DNA from 2 places in the Streptomyces sp. NPDC031365 genome. Region 1 is predicted to be linked to the other one. Evidence: riboswitches for the same ligand, from Rfam matches in the RefSeq annotation. Region 1 holds a riboswitch; the other holds the start of a gene.
The links. A riboswitch is a leader RNA that binds a small molecule or an ion and turns the genes downstream of it on or off. The one in region 1 is predicted to bind cyclic di-AMP.
Positions count from the first base shown of each region.

Region 2: linked by a shared signal. The riboswitch ahead of ACZ5C2_RS26960 (transglycosylase SLT domain-containing protein) and the one ahead of ACZ5C2_RS21900 (M23 family metallopeptidase) in region 1 are both predicted to bind cyclic di-AMP.

Region 1 is NZ_JBVIIM010000014.1:183,763-191,096, forward strand. Features, by position in the region: gene ACZ5C2_RS21885 (MBL fold metallo-hydrolase) at 1-934, opposite strand, end outside; gene ACZ5C2_RS21890 (GNAT family N-acetyltransferase) at 997-1,452, opposite strand; gene ACZ5C2_RS21895 (SGNH/GDSL hydrolase family protein) at 1,477-2,262, opposite strand; gene ACZ5C2_RS21900 (M23 family metallopeptidase) at 2,467-3,432, opposite strand; cyclic di-AMP (ydaO/yuaA leader) riboswitch at 3,435-3,599, opposite strand; gene ACZ5C2_RS21905 (alpha-galactosidase) at 3,913-5,985, opposite strand; gene ACZ5C2_RS21910 (tyrosine-protein phosphatase) at 6,156-6,953, shown strand; gene ACZ5C2_RS21915 (DUF6126 family protein) at 7,001-7,129, opposite strand; gene ACZ5C2_RS21920 (helix-turn-helix domain-containing protein) at 7,126-7,334, opposite strand, start outside.
Region 2 is NZ_JBVIIM010000021.1:67,989-75,322, forward strand. Features, by position in the region: gene ACZ5C2_RS26935 (glycoside hydrolase family 26 protein) at 1-1,133, shown strand, start outside; gene ACZ5C2_RS26940 (polysaccharide deacetylase family protein) at 1,224-2,039, opposite strand; gene ACZ5C2_RS26945 (glycosyltransferase family 2 protein) at 2,036-3,538, opposite strand; gene ACZ5C2_RS26950 (GNAT family N-acetyltransferase) at 3,558-4,628, opposite strand; gene ACZ5C2_RS26955 (HAD family hydrolase) at 4,850-5,722, shown strand; gene ACZ5C2_RS26960 (transglycosylase SLT domain-containing protein) at 5,686-6,162, opposite strand; cyclic di-AMP (ydaO/yuaA leader) riboswitch at 6,170-6,343, opposite strand; gene ACZ5C2_RS26965 (polyprenyl synthetase family protein) at 6,867-7,334, shown strand, end outside.

The DNA of each region.
Region 1 (7,334 bases):
TGGGCAGCAGCACACCGGCCGCCCCGCCGCCCTGCAGGTCGAGATGGGCCCGGACGCCCTCCTCGGGCGTCATGTGGATGTCGGGCCAGAAGTCCGAGTACGCGCCGACCTGGATCATCGTCGCGTCGAACGGGCCGTGGCCGGTGCCGATGTCCCGGAAGCCGTCGAAGTAGCCGGTGTCGCCGCTGTGGTAGATCCGGTGCTCCTCGCCGGCGACCACCCAGGAGGCCCAGAGGGTGTGCTGGGTGTTGCGCAGGCCCCGGCCGCAGAAGTGGCGGGCCGGGGTGGCGGTCAGGGTGAGACCGCCGACCCTCGTCGTCTCGTGCCAGTCCAGTTCGCGCAGCCGGCCCTCGGACACGCCCCAGCGCTCCAGATGCGCACCGACACCCAGGGGCACGGCGAAGAGGGTGTCGGTGCCGGCCAGTGCCCTGATCGTGGGCAGGTCCAGATGGTCGTAGTGGTCGTGGGAGATCACCACGACGTCGACCGGGCCGAGCGCGGCCAGCGGCAGGGGCGCGGGGTGCAGGCGCCTGGGCCCGGCGAAGGGGAACGGCGAACAGCGCTCACCCCACACGGGGTCGAAGAGGACCCGGTGCCCGTCGATCTCCGCGAGGACGCCGGAGTGGCCCATCCACGTCAGGCGCAGCCCCGTGGCGGGCGGGCGGGAGATGTCGGCGAGGGTGGTGGGGTACACCGGGATGTCGCCGTTCGGGGTGCGGCGGGACCGGCTGTCCTTGTCGAAGTAGACCTTCGCCAGGTCCCGCGCCGCGCCCGAGGGACGGATCCGGGCGGTGCCGCCCGGGTTCTGGAACACGCCGTCCTTGAAGTGCGGTGATCTGCGGATGCGGGCCATGCGCTCACCACTCGGGTCCGTGCCGAAGGCCACGGGCCGCAGGGCACTGAGCCCAGGGCTCGGGAAACGGGAACCGGCCACGGTACCTCCAGGAGTAGTTCAGACATCCATTATGTGCGGCCGGTCCGGCACCGTGGCGCCGGTCACGGCCGAGACCTCCGGAGCGGCTCGCGCACCATGAACACGTCCACCGGGTCCTCGGTCTCCGCGGTGAAGCCGTGCCGCTTGTACAGCCGCCGGGCCGGGCTGCCCCGCAGCACGTTCAGCCGGACGGCGGCAGCGTCGCGGTCGCACCGCTCCGGCAGGCGCCGCAGCACGCCCGAACCGATGCCACCGCCCTGATGTTCCGGGGCCAGGTAGAAGTGCTCCAGCCAGTGGCACTCCCCGGCGGGGCGCAGGGCCACGCAGCCGGCGAAGGCGTCGGCCGCCTCGATCACCCAGGTGTGGGCGGGGTCGAAGCCGTCACGCAGCCGCTGCCGCACCCGCCGGCCGTCGTAGCGCCCGAGCCGCTCCAGGTCCGCGCGCAACACCACCGCGCGCAGCTCGGCCACCGTCTCGGCGTCCGCCTGGACCGCCGGTCGCATCTCCCCATCCCGCATGGTCATCACGCTGCCTGCGGGATCTCACGCCACCGAGTCGATCCATACCTTGATGTCGTCCGGCGACAGCGTGCCCTTGGCGATCACGTGGTCACCCGAGGACTCGCCGCGCAGCCGGCGGCCGATCCACGGCACCAGGTATTCACGCGCCCACTGGACGTCGTCCCGGCGGACATCGAGGGCACCGCGGGGCGGCAGGGGCGGCCAGGGCTGCTCCGGGTCGGCGGGGACCTCCAGGCCGAGGGCCAGTCCCGCGCGGAGCGCCACCCGTGTGTGTCCCTCGGGCGACAGGTGCAGCCGGTCGGCGTCCCAGGCCCTGCGGTCCTGGACGCTCCTGAGGGACCACAGGTCGAGCACCGGGCACCCGTAGCGGTCGGCGACGGCCCGTACGTGCCCGTTGTACGTGGCGATCTTGCCGCGCAGATGCCTGAGGAGGGGCACGCCGCGGGTGTCGAACCCGGTCGTCACCATCACGGTGCCCGACACCGCCGTGAGCGCCGCGATCGCCCGTTCAAAGCGCTCGGCCACCTCGTCCGGGTCGGAGCCCGGACGGAGGATGTCGTTGCCGCCCGCACAGAACGAGACCAGATCGGGGGCGAGTTCCACGGCCATGGGCAGCTGGTCCGTCATGACCTGGTCCAGCAGCTTTCCGCGCACGGCGAGGTTGGTGTACTCGAAATCCCCTTCGGGCCGGCGGTCGGCGAGAAGCACGGCGAACCGGTCGGCCCAGCCGACGAACGCCCCGTCGGGGCCGGGGTCGCCGACGCCCTCGGTGAAGCTGTCCCCCAGCGCCACGTACGACCCGATCACTCTTCTGCTGTCACTCTTCGAATCGTCTGCCACAGCAGGTCATGATTCACCTTTTGATGTGACCTACGCGACCGTAGGAAAGGGTTGACGCGCGGTGAGATAAGCCACTGTCAAAACGTTGGTCAATTCCGGAATACGCCGAAGGCCGGACCCGGGGATCGGGGTCCGGCCTTCGGCGCGCGTGTCAGGAAGGTTCCGCGGGGCTCAGAGGGAGACGCCCTTCGAGCGGAGGTAGGAGACGGGGTCCACGTCCGAGCCGTAGTTCGGGGTGGTGCGGATCTCGAAGTGCAGGTGCGGGCCGGTCGAGTTGCCGGTGGAGCCGGAGAGGCCGACCTGCTGGCCGCCGGTCACGCTCTGGCCGGCCGAGACGGACAGCGAGGACAGGTGGGCGTACTGGGCGTAGTGGCCGTCGGCGAGCTGGATGACGACCTGGTTGCCGTACGCGCCGGCCCAGCCCGCGGACACGACCGTGCCGGAGCCGACGGCCTTCAGGGAGGTCCCGGTCGGGACGCTGAAGTCGACACCGGTGTGGTAGCCGCTGGACCACATGCTGCCGGCCACCTTGTAGGCGGTACCGACGCCGCCGCCCGGCACCGGGGAGCTGTAACCGGAGGCGGCCTGGTTCACCGTCGTCCCGGTGGAGGCCTGCGGGGACGCCTGCTCCGCGGACCGCTCGGACGACTGCTGCGCCGGCTTCTCGGCGGGCTTCGCGGCCTTCGGCGCGACAGGCTTCCCGGCCTTCGGCGCGGCGGGCTTCCCGGCCTTGGGCGAAGCGGACTTCTTCGGTGCGCTCGTGGCGGCCTTGCCGTCGACGGAGAGCTTCAGACCGGGGTGGATCAGCGACGGGTCGTCGCCGACGGCCTCGCGGTTGTCCGCGTAGAGCTGCTTCCAGCCACCGTCGACGTGCTCCGTCTCGGCGATCTTCGCGAGGTAGTCGCCGGCCTTCACGGTGTAGGTGCGGGCCCCGTCGCCCTTTTCGGCGGTGGCCTTGTGGCCGGCGACGGAAAGGGACTGAACGGCCTTTTCGGGGGCCGTCTGCGGCGTGGCGGCGGACGCGCCGGTGGCGCCGAGAAGCGGCAGGGCCAGTGCGGCGCCACCGGTTCCGGCGACGGCGATGGAGCGGGTGAAACGCTGAGTCTTGGTACGGCGGTGCTTACCCTTGGCGGGCATGACGCATTCCTCTCCGGCGCCTACGAGGTGAGCTGTCGGGTTCGGGCTGGAGATGCCCGGCCGCGATTTCACGCGACTTAACCCCTAAGCCGTTCCGGAGACCGGAACAGGCAGTCGTACCTGTGGGTCCCCCGCTCCTGCCGTACACGGGTCAGTGTGTGCGGGCTCCGGGCGGCGGCAGGATTAGGCGTCCGTCCGGATCGGTTGGGAACGTAAGCGACCCGGACGCGAAGGGACAAGCGGAGGTTTCCCGCGAACGTGCTTTTCCGTGATCCACGGGAGGAAATGACGTCACCGAGCGTCGACCGTGATTGCTGTGGGCCCGCGAATTCCCTTGCCATGCCACTGAATTACGTGAGCATGGCGACAACACATCGTCACGAATATGACGATGCTCACGCACCCCACCACCATCTCCTTTTCTATCGGGGCACGTTATACCGAAGCGGCCTAATCGGACAGAACACCTGAATCGGTCGATCACAGACGTCGTAGCCGGAACACCGAGGCATCCAGATCTCCCCGCAGACCGGTGGGCAGTCCGTGGTGCGACAGCAGGACGCCACGATGCACTTCGCCCGTTTCGCGGCATTCGTACGAAGCGGCCGGGTCGAGGCCGCGCAGCCGGAGCGCGGGGACGGGTTCCCCGAAGCGCCGCGCCTGAAGGCAGGCGAGGACGACGGTCTCGTCGCCGAGGACGTACTGCACCGCGCTCAGCCCGCCCTCCGGCGGGCGCAGCCGGTACAGGTCGCCGCGCTGTACCACGGGCCGGATCTCCTTGTAGAGCGCCACCCACTCCCGCGCCTCGGCGAGCTCTTCCCCGGTCCACCGCGCGAGATCGCCCCCGACTCCCAGGACCCCGGCCATGGCACTGACGAACCGGAAACGCAGCGAAGCGGCCTGCCCGCCCCGCATCACGTTCGGACTGTCGGTGACCCATGCGGCCATCACCCGGGCCGGGTGGAGTTGGCTGAAGCCGTACTGAATGGCGAGCCGGTCCAGCGGATCGGTGTTGTCCGAGGGCCACACCTGGTCCGTACGGGAGAGGATGCCCAGGTCGACCCTGCCGCCGCCGCCCGAGCAGGACTCGAAGGCCACGTCCGGATGCGCCGCCCGCAGCCGGTCCAGCAAGGCGTAGAGCCCGCGCACGTGGTCGGTCCACAACCGCTGCGGGTAGGGGTCGTCCGGCCAGCCGGCATCGGTGAAGCAGCGGTTGAAGTCCCATTTCACATAGTCGACCGGGGCACTGGAGAGCAGCGCGTCGAGCCGCTCCCACAGGTGCTCCCGGACGTCGTCCCGCGCGAGGTTGAGCACGAGCTGGTTGCGGAACTCCGTACGACGGCGGCCCGGCTGGAACTGCACCCAGTCGGGGTGCGCGCGGTACAGGTCGCGGTCCGGGTTGACCATCTCCGGCTCGGCCCAGATGCCGAACCGCATCCCGAGCCCGTGCACATGGTCCGCGAGCGGCTTCAGGCCGCCCGGGAAGCGGTCGGGGTGGGGCGTCCAGTCGCCGAGCCCGGCCCGGTCGCTCGTACGGGCACCGAACCATCCGTCGTCGACGACGAACAGCTCGACGCCCATCGCGGCGGCCCGCTCGGCGAGCGCCCGCTGCCGCTCCTCGGAGATGTCGAATCCGGTGGCCTCCCAGGAGTTGAACAGCACCGGCCGGTCCCGGTCCGCGTCCGGTACGACATGGGTCCGCTGGTAGGCGTGCCAGGCGCGGCTGGCACCGCCGAAGCCCTGGTCGCTCCACAGACCGGCGAAGACCGGTGTGACGTACGTCTCGTCCGTGCCCAGCATCAGCAGGCCCGAGTCGTCGTGTCCCGCACCGCCGGTGATCTGCACACGGGCATCGGGGAGTTGCGCCACCGAGATGCGCCAGGACCCCGACCAGCCGAGAGCGCAGCCGTAGACCTCGCCGCGCTCCTCGGTCGCGTCGGTGTCGAGCGCGACCCAGGGCAGGTGCTGATGGCCCGTGTGGCCGCGGCGGCTGCCGATGACCTTCTCGCCGTAGGTGAGCGGGGAGCGGGTCAGCCGGGACTCCGCGGCCCAGCGCCCGTGCACCTGGGACAGCCGCCAGTGCTCGCGGTCGGGCAGGGTCCAGGTGGCCGAGTCGGCGCGCAGCAGTTCGACCGCCGGACCCCTGTTGTGCAGCGCCGCCCAACGCTCGATCACGTCGCCGCGCAGCCGGTAGTGCAGGGTGACGGCCAGACCGCCGTCGCGGAAGCGGAGGCGGAGGCCGTCGTCGCCGGTCTCGTGTCCCTCGAAGGCCCACTCGGTGCCGCGCCGCCCGCCGCCCGCACGGACGGAAAGGGCGGGCCGGACAAACCGGGGGCCGCCCTCGGCCGGATACTCCTCGCGTCCGTCGAGGCGGGACTCGAACGGCCAGTCGTCGGGCAGTGGACGCGCGGCCAGGGCCTCCGCGTCGGCGAGTCCGATCCGCGGGCCCCAGTGCAGGTGCACCAGTTCGTCCCGGTCCGTGACATGGAGCGCGTAGCTGCAGGCCGGACCCGGCAGAAGCCACGTACGGCCGTCCTCAGAGACCTGCGTCACCGGACCTCCCACAGACCTGAACAGATGCGATCAGACACCAACATCATCGGGGGTGTGCGGCGTCCGGACAATGCCTGTGGACAACTCATTGCCCCAGGCAGGCATGTCGTATCGTCGAGTGGTGCCCGTCGACGAGCCGCGCCGACGGCGCCGAGTGGGAGGAGTCCTTCGTGACGCAACAGATCCCGTCGACCGAACCCGAACTGGCCGGGGTGCGCAACTTCCGCGACGTGGGCGGACTGCCGACCGTGGACGGCCGGCGGGTGCGGCACGGAGTGCTGTTCCGCAGCGGTCACCTCGCCCACGCGACCGCGGAGGACGCCGCCTTCCTCTCCTCGCTCGGGCTGCACACGATCTTCGACTTCCGCAACGCGGCCGACCAGAGGCTGGAGGGGGCGGACGTCGAACTGCCGGGCGTGCGGAACGTGAACCTGCCGCTCAGTGACCCGGCCGACGGCGCCGAATTCTGGAAGATGGTCCGCGACGGCGACCTGGACCAGTTGCGCTCGGTCCTCGCGGACGGCAAGGGGGCGGCCCGGATGATCAGCTCCTACCGCCTGATCATCAAGGAGCGCACCGCCGAGCACGCCCGCGTGCTGCGCTCGCTCGCCGAGGACAACGTTCCCGCGCTGATGCACTGTGCGGCAGGCAAGGACCGTGCGGGTCTGTCGGTCGCGGTGACACTGCTCGCCCTGGGCGTCGAACGGGACGCGATCGTCGACGACTACCTGAAGTCGAACGCCACGCACCGCCGCTACAAGGTGCGCCGCAGCGGAAGCTCCGCCTCGGCCTACTCGCCCGAGGTCATGGAACTGCTCAACCCCCTGTTCGACGCGCGCGCGGAGTATCTGTCGGCCGCGTTCGAGACCGTCGAGGAGACGTGGGGCGGCGTGGAGACCTATCTGGAGCGGGCGCTCGGGCTCACCACCGGAGTCCGGGAGCGGCTGCGCGAGCGCATGCTCGACTGAGGCCGGGGCCCGTCGTGCGCGTCAGGCCCCACCGTCCGGGGATCACCTCACTTCTTGGGGGCCACCTCGAACAGGAAGTAGATGAAGGCCGCGAAGAGGTGCCCCACCACCACGTAGACGAACAGCCGCACCCACAAGGCGCGGGGGATCTTCTCCTCGATGTCTTTGCCCGTCATGTCGTGTCTCCGTGGATCGGGCCCAGGCACAGCGCGGCCGTGGGACTCTGCAGCAGGGTGTGGACGAACAGCAGCTCGACCCCGTCGGGGTCGGACGCGGCGATACGGTGCGGGGTCAGCGAGTCGAAGTGCGCGCTGTCCCCCGGGGCCAGCCGGTGCAGGGTGTCCCCGAGGCGGAGCCGCAGCCGCCCCCTGAGGACGTACA
Region 2 (7,334 bases), on a different contig from region 1:
CCTTTCGCCGCGACAGCGGCCCGCGCACCGCCGACGGCCGGCGTCACGGGCCCCGGACGGCGCGCGAACCGACGCCGGGCCGGCAGCCGGTGTCGCGGCGCCGCAGACTGCTGCTCACCTCGGCCACGGTCGTCAGCGCGGTCCTCGTCGCCTCCGGGCCGTCCGGTTCCGGACCGGAACCCTCCGCGGGGGGAGGAGAATGCAGGCCCACCGAGCTGCTCGTACCGCCCTGCGGCGCGTGGTTCGGTGCCTTCGTGCCGCACGAGCGGGACAACCTGGAGGACAGGGTGAAGGCCTACGAGAAACGCGTGGGCCGCGCACTCGACATCGTGTACACGTACCACGACATGTCGCTGCCCGAAGGCAGTCGCAGGGAGGGGCAGTTGCTCAGCCCGGAGGAACAGCGCGTGGGCGAGGACCGCCTGCTGCTGCTGTCCTGGGAGAGCAAGTGGTGGGGCGGGACGAAGGCGCGGCAGCCGACGTGGAAGGAGATCGCGGCCGGTGAGCTGGACGAGACCGTGATCGACGTCCAGGCCCGACGGATCAAGGAGTACGGCGAGCGCACCGGCAAGAAGGTGTTCCTCTCCTTCGACCTGGAGATGGACACCCGGACACCGGAGAACGGCACACCGGCCGAGTACGTGAAGGCCTACCGGCACATCCACGACCGGTTCGGGAGACTCGGCGTCGACAACGTGGTGTGGACCTGGGTCATCACCGGCTACCTGAACCACGCCGACCTGTTCGAGCGGATGTACCCGGGGGACGGGTACGTCGACTGGATCGGCTACAACCAGTACAACTACTACCGCTGTCACACAACGGACTGGCTCACCTTCGCCCAGACCCAGACGGCTACTCACGCGTGGATACGTGACAACATCTCCGACGACAAGCCGCTGATGCTGTCCGAGTTCGGTACGGCGGTCGACTCGGCCCGCCCCGAGCGGCAGGCCGAGTGGTACGCGCAGGTGCCGCGGGTGCTGAAGAATTTGAAGGGGGTCAAGGCCGCCCTCCAGTGGAACCACCGGGACCCCGGACCCCACTGCAACCTCGCCCTGGCCAACGACGCGGCGTGGGAGAGCCTGCGCGAGGCGGTGGCGGACCCGTATCTGAACCAGCCGCCGATGTGATCCGCCCGGCCGCCCAGCCACCGCCGAGCCACCGCCGAGCCACCGTCCAACCACCGTCCAACCACTGCCCAACCACTGCCCAGCCACCGCTCAGCCGGCGAACTCCGGCCCGCGGAGCATCGCCCGGCCACGCCGGTACCAGCGCCAGGCGAGGGTCTTCGGGCCGTCCCGGTACGGGGCGATCCGCGCTCCGGCGCCCGCCAGCCACGCCTCGACATCGGTGACGGTGTGGCCGCGGCGGACGATCAGGCGGGCAATGCGGTAGCGCTCGTCCCGGTCCGAGCTGAGCGCGTGCCGCACGGCGGTCGCCGTCTCGTAGCCGGCCCGGGCGGCCGCCGCGCGCACCCTCGGGCTGTTGTAGCCGTGCGGGTAGGCGAGATGGGGGACGGCGTGGCCGAGGGTGTCCTCCAGCGCCGCCTTGGAGTCCAGCAGTTCGGCGCGCAGCTGCCGCGCGGTCAGCGTGTCGAGCTGGGCATGGGTGACCGTGTGGCTGCCGATCTCCATGCCGGCCTCTTCCAGCCGCTTCGCCTCGTCCAGGGTCATCATGGGGGCGGGCGGCAGCAGACTGCGGCCGCCCGGGGCGATGGCGCCGGTGGTGAGATATGCGGTGGCGGGCAGCCCGCGCCCGGCCAGCACCTCGGCGGTCGGGCCCGGCAGGTCGGCGAAGCCGTCGTCGAAGGTGAGCAGCACCGGCCGGGGCGGCAGCGGCGCCCGCCCGGAGAGACGACCGGCGAACGTGCTGATGGTGACGGGTGTGCGGCCACTGTCCACGACGGCGTCGAGATGGGCCGCGAACTCCTTCGGTGTGACGGTGAACTCGGCGATCCACTCCGGTGGATCGTCCATCACGGCGTGATAGAGGAACACGGGGACCGCCGGAGCCGCCGTCATCCGCGCCTGGTTCATCGCGTTCCCCTTCCTGCACCGCCGGCCGACGCCCGCCGGGCCCGCAGATAGCCGAGTGGTCCCAGGACCATTCCCTTGCGCTGCAGCCGCGACAGCCGGCGTGGCCATGGATGGGTCCGGCTGTCGTGGGCGCCCGGCGCCCCGACGTCACCGCCGGTGTCGCGTACGGCGGTCAGCGTCCGGGCGTGCGCGAGACCGCGGGGCAGCCGGGCGAGGAACGCGGGCAGCAGCGCGGGGCGGTTGACCAGGATCGCGGTGAGACAGGCGGTGAGGCCGGCGCCGTACCCGTACGCCTGGGTCTCCAGATCCGCCCAGGTCTCCCGGTGGTGGTGCCACACCAGCGCGTACGGTGTGTAGTGCAGCCGGTACCCCTGGGCGAGGACGCGCACGAAGCCGTACAGGTCGTCGCCGCCCCGGGCGGGTGTCCCGGCACCGGTGGCCGGGTCGAAGCCGCCGACGGCACGCAGCACTTCCGCACGGAAGGCCATGTTCGCGCCGGAGCCGAAGCGGCCGGCGGCGAAGGGGAACAGCGGCTCGTCGCGGGGCGGGTCATGGGGGTCGTACGTCGTCGGCGTGAAGCCCTTCGCGAAGCCGCCGTGGCTCTCCAGCAGGACCTGCGCCGGGGTGCGCAGCCGCGCGGGAAGGATCAGACCGGTGGCGCAGCCGAGCCGCGGGTCGGCCGTGAACGGTGCGGTCAGTTCGCCGAGCCAGCGGGGATCGGCGACCACGTCGTCGTCGGTGAACGCGATCACCTCGCCCCGGGCCGCCGCCAGCCCCGTGTTGTGCGCGACGGCGAGTCCGGGGACCGGCTCACACACGTACCGCACCCGCTCGCCGTACGTGCGCTCCACCAGCTCCCGCGTCTCGCCGGTCACGGGCGCGTTGTCGACGACGACCACCTCGAACCGCGGATGCTCCTGTGCGAGCAGCGAGTCGAGCGCCTGGGCGAGCTGCCCGGCCCGCTCCCGGGTGGCCACGACGACCGAGACGTACGGCGGCTCGTCGGCGTCCCCCGTGGCGTCGGAGGCCCGTGCCCGCCCCGCCACGGCAATCCGTTGGCCGACCCCCGTGACCGGACTCCGCCCGTTGTCACCGGCCGCCCGCGTCGCGGCGGACGGCGGCCCGGAGACCGCTCCCGCGGTCGTTTCCCGCGCCGCTCCCGCGGGGCTCTCCCGCGCCGCTCCCGCGGGGCCCTCCCCTGCCGCTCCTTCGAACCCCGCCCGCAACGCCCCGCCGAACCTCTCCCGTGCCGCCTCCGTCAGTGCCGCCCGTGGGTCTGCCCCCTCCGGTACCCGCGCCAGCAGCGTGCCCACCGGGCGCCCGGCCCATCTGACCAGCAGGAACACCTCGCCATGGGTCACCGGCGGGCCCCCGGGGCCGGGTCTGAGCCCCGCCTCGTCGTCGCCCGGTCCCAGGTCCATCTCGGCGACCTGCACCGCACCGACGGCCAGGAACCGCCGTATTTCCTCCTGCGTACGCGCTCGTGTCCTGCCGGACATACGTCCTCCCTCCCCCTCCTCACGAGCGGCGCAGCCGGGCCGCACCCCTCAGGGTCCGGGACGCCAGCGACGCCAGGCGTGGACGGGCGCGGACGAAGCCGTGCGCACGGCGCGTCGGCTCGCGGCACAGCCAGTGCAGGGCGGCGCCCAGTCCCGGACGGGTCGCCGCCCCCTCGTGGACGACGAGTTCACCGGTCTTCAGCGAGTCCTTGTACTCGGCCGGCCCGCGCCCCATGTCGAGCAGGCCGATGCCCGCGTCCGCCGCCGCCTCGGCCATCCGCAGATGCAGCACGAGTCCGGGCGAGTACTTCGCGAACTCGGGCTCGTAGGCCGGGAACCAACAGGCCAGCACGGAGGCCGAGCGCAGGCCGAAGTGCGCGGCGACGGGCCGGTCACCGGCGTACAGGACCGACAGCGTGCCCGTGCACTGAGGGGCCCGGGTCTCGGCGAGCCGGCCCACGAGCCGGGCGATCCACTCCTGCGCGAACCGGTCGCGGCGCCCGGTCCTGCGGTACTGCGCCGACTTCCACTCCATGAGCGCCCGCAGCGCGGCCGGGTCGCGTTCGTCGAAGACGAACCGTACGGGTCCCGCCTGGCGGCCCAGCCTGCGTTCCTTGGCCAGGGTGGTCTTCAGGAACTTCGGCGACTGGGTGCGCAGCACGGATTCGTACGTCTCGTAGCCCTTCTCCATGTCGATGACGTAGGTGGCGTGCTCCTCGGCCGCGTACGGCACGAACAGCTCCTGGCCGGCCTCCAGGTTGTCGAAGGCGAAGCTCGACACCGAGCAGGCGCGCAGCAGTTCGGCGGTCTCCAGGACCACTCCGGGAGCCAGCACCGCGCCCTGGCAGTCGGACACCCCGAGACCGATCGCCCGGCCCCGGCCCAACGAGCCCCGCTCGTAGGGCAGAAAGCCCGTCGGGTCCGCTCCCTCGTACAGCACCGCGATCCGGGCCTGTGGCCGCACCCGGCCGACGGCGGTGGTGAACTCCGGTTCCATGAAAGGGCTGCGTGCCGCGTCGGTGGCGGCGCGCAGTTCCCGCCAGCGTTCCCGCTCCCCCTCGCCGAGCTCTTCCGGCCTCAGCACGCGCATGCGTCCACTGCTCACCGGACCCCCCGATCAAGTCCCCCCTGGACTCTTGGAAGGTACCGTCCGATCCCGGGCGGACGGTAGACAGCGGACCATGTTCTTGCCAAACGGTGAAAGGGTCCCGAATCGGTCCCTATCCGGTGATGACGGAAGGGGAACCGCATCGAAGCGAGCGGAAACGGGCACCGTGAATCGGACGGTCGTGTTGTCCGTATTCTCTGATCATGGCCGCACCCACCGATTGTTCACTCATCGCCACCGACCTGGACGGGACGCTGCTGCGCGGCGACGACACCCTGTCCGACCGGTCCCTCGCCGCGCTGGCGCGGGTGGCGCAGACCGGTGCCCAGCACCTCGTGGTGACGGGGCGCCCGGCCCCCAGAGTGCGGCCGCTGCTCGACGACCTCGGCTGCACGGGGCTCGCGGTGTGCGGACAGGGCGCGCAGGTGTACGACGCCGGCGCGCGCCGGCTGCTGTGGTCCGTGACGCTGGACCGGGAACTGGCGGAGACCGCGCTCGGCAAGATCGAGGCCGAGGTGGGGGAGGTGTACGCCGCGGTCGACCAGGACGGGGCCGACGGACTGACCCTGATCGAACCGGGCTATCTGATGCCGCACCCCACGCTGCCCGCCGTACAGGTCGAGCGGCGGAGCGATCTGTGGGAACGGCCGATCAGCAAGGTGCTGCTGCGCCACCCGCGGCTGTCCGACGACGCGCTGGCGGCGGCGGCGCGGGCGGTGGTCGGTTCGCTGGCGACGGTCACCATGTCGGGTCCGGGGACCGTGGAGCTCCAGCCGTGCGGGGTGACCAAGGCGACCGGGCTGGCGCTGGCCGCCGAGCACCTGGGTCTGAGCCCGGAGCGGACGGTCGCCTTCGGTGACATGCCCAACGACATCCCCATGTTCGACTGGGCGGCGCACGGCGTCGCCATGGCCAACGCGCATCCCGAGCTGAAAGCGGTGGCCGACGAGGTCACCACGTCGAACGAGGACGACGGCGTGGCCGTCGTCCTCGAGCGACTGTTCGCCGACGCGGCCGTGCTCGGCCGTCAGCGGTCGGCTCAGTACGCGCCGAAGACGTTGTCGATGGAGCCGTAGCGGTCGGCGGCGTAGTTGCAGGCCGCCGTGATGTTCGCGACCGGGTCGTACGGGTCGAAGACGGTGCCGGGCACGTGGTAGGCGGCGAAGGTCGGGTCGATGACCTGCAGCAGACCCTTCGACGGAGTGCCGGCGGCGGCGTTGGAGTCCCACAGGTTGATGGCGTAGGGGTTGCCGGAGGACTCGCGCATGATGTTGCGGTGGATGCTCTCGTAGGAGCCCGGAATGCCGTGCTGGGCCATCACGGACAGCGACTCGAGGATCCAGCCGTCGAGGTTGTTCGGGTACGTGGTCACCGCGGTGGCGGCGGTGGACGTCGTGGTGGCCGCCGAGGCGCTGGTGGCGCCGAACAGCGGAAGCGCGACCACGGCGACGCCGGCGACGGCGAGGGAGCGGACGAGGCGGCGGCGGCCGAAGCGGGACTGACCGGTGGCGGACATGTCTGGGGTCTTTCCTCTCCTACGCCTGCGAGGTGAGCTGTCGGGTTCGGGCGGGAGAGTGCCCGGCCGTGCCTCTGCGGGCATGGCTTCACCCCCAGCCGTTCCGGTGCGATGCCCGGCCCGGCGACTTACCTGGGTCCCCCGCTCCTGCCGTGCGTGAGTTCGTGGGTGGGTGTGATGCGGGCGGTGGCAGGATTCGGCGTCCGCCCGGCAGGCCCGGAACGTATGCGAGAGCGCATGTCGGGAACAAGTGAAGGCGTCACACAAGGAGGCCTTTGATCATGGAATGGGGGATTTGGCATGCTTGATCCTTTGTGTGTGCTGACGGTCAACTCCCCTCCGGGGGAAGGGGGAACGCGGTTGTGAGGGAATGGCGGGGACGCCGGGGGATGCGTGACTCACTTCACTGGCCGGACGTCGGTGGAGCATTTGCCGCCAAGGGGAATTTGCTTGCCGAGTGCGGCAAATCGGATAGTGGGCCGGGCGGGATGATCCGGTCGCCATCGCGTCCCGGAAAGTAGGGGAATGTCCGTTGCTGTCACCTGATCAGAAGCACCCCGCTCCTGATCCCGTACCGCCCTGGCCGTAACCCCGGGTGCTGGTGGTGATCGAAACGTGACCGGATACGCTGACTTGAGTGAGGGCAGCGACCTATCGACATTCCGTGTAATCGCCCATGGACACCAGCAGACAGGAGACCCCTCGTGACCGTCGTCGGGCCGTTCGGGCTGAGCGTGCGGGACCAGGCTCTGGAAGCCGATGTCCAGGCCGGAATGACGGCTGTCGAGGAAGGGCTGATCGAGGCCACCAAGAGTGAGGTGCCCTTCATCACGGGTGCCGCCCGGCACCTGGTGCGGGCCGGCGGCAAGAGGTTCCGTCCGCTGCTCGTGATGCTCGCCGCCCAGTTCGGTGACCCCTACGCGCCGGGTGTGGTGCCGTCCGCCGTGGTCGTGGAGCTCACCCACCTGGCCACGCTGTACCACGACGACGTGATGGACGAGGCCGAGGTGCGGCGCGGCGTGGACAGCGCGAACACGCGCTGGGGCAACTCCGTCGCGGTCCTCACCGGTGACTTCCTCTTCGCGCGGGCCTCGCACATCCTGGCCGACCTCGGCCCGGAGGCGGTGCGGGTGCAGGCCGAGGCGTTCGAGCGGCTGGTCACCGGGCAGATC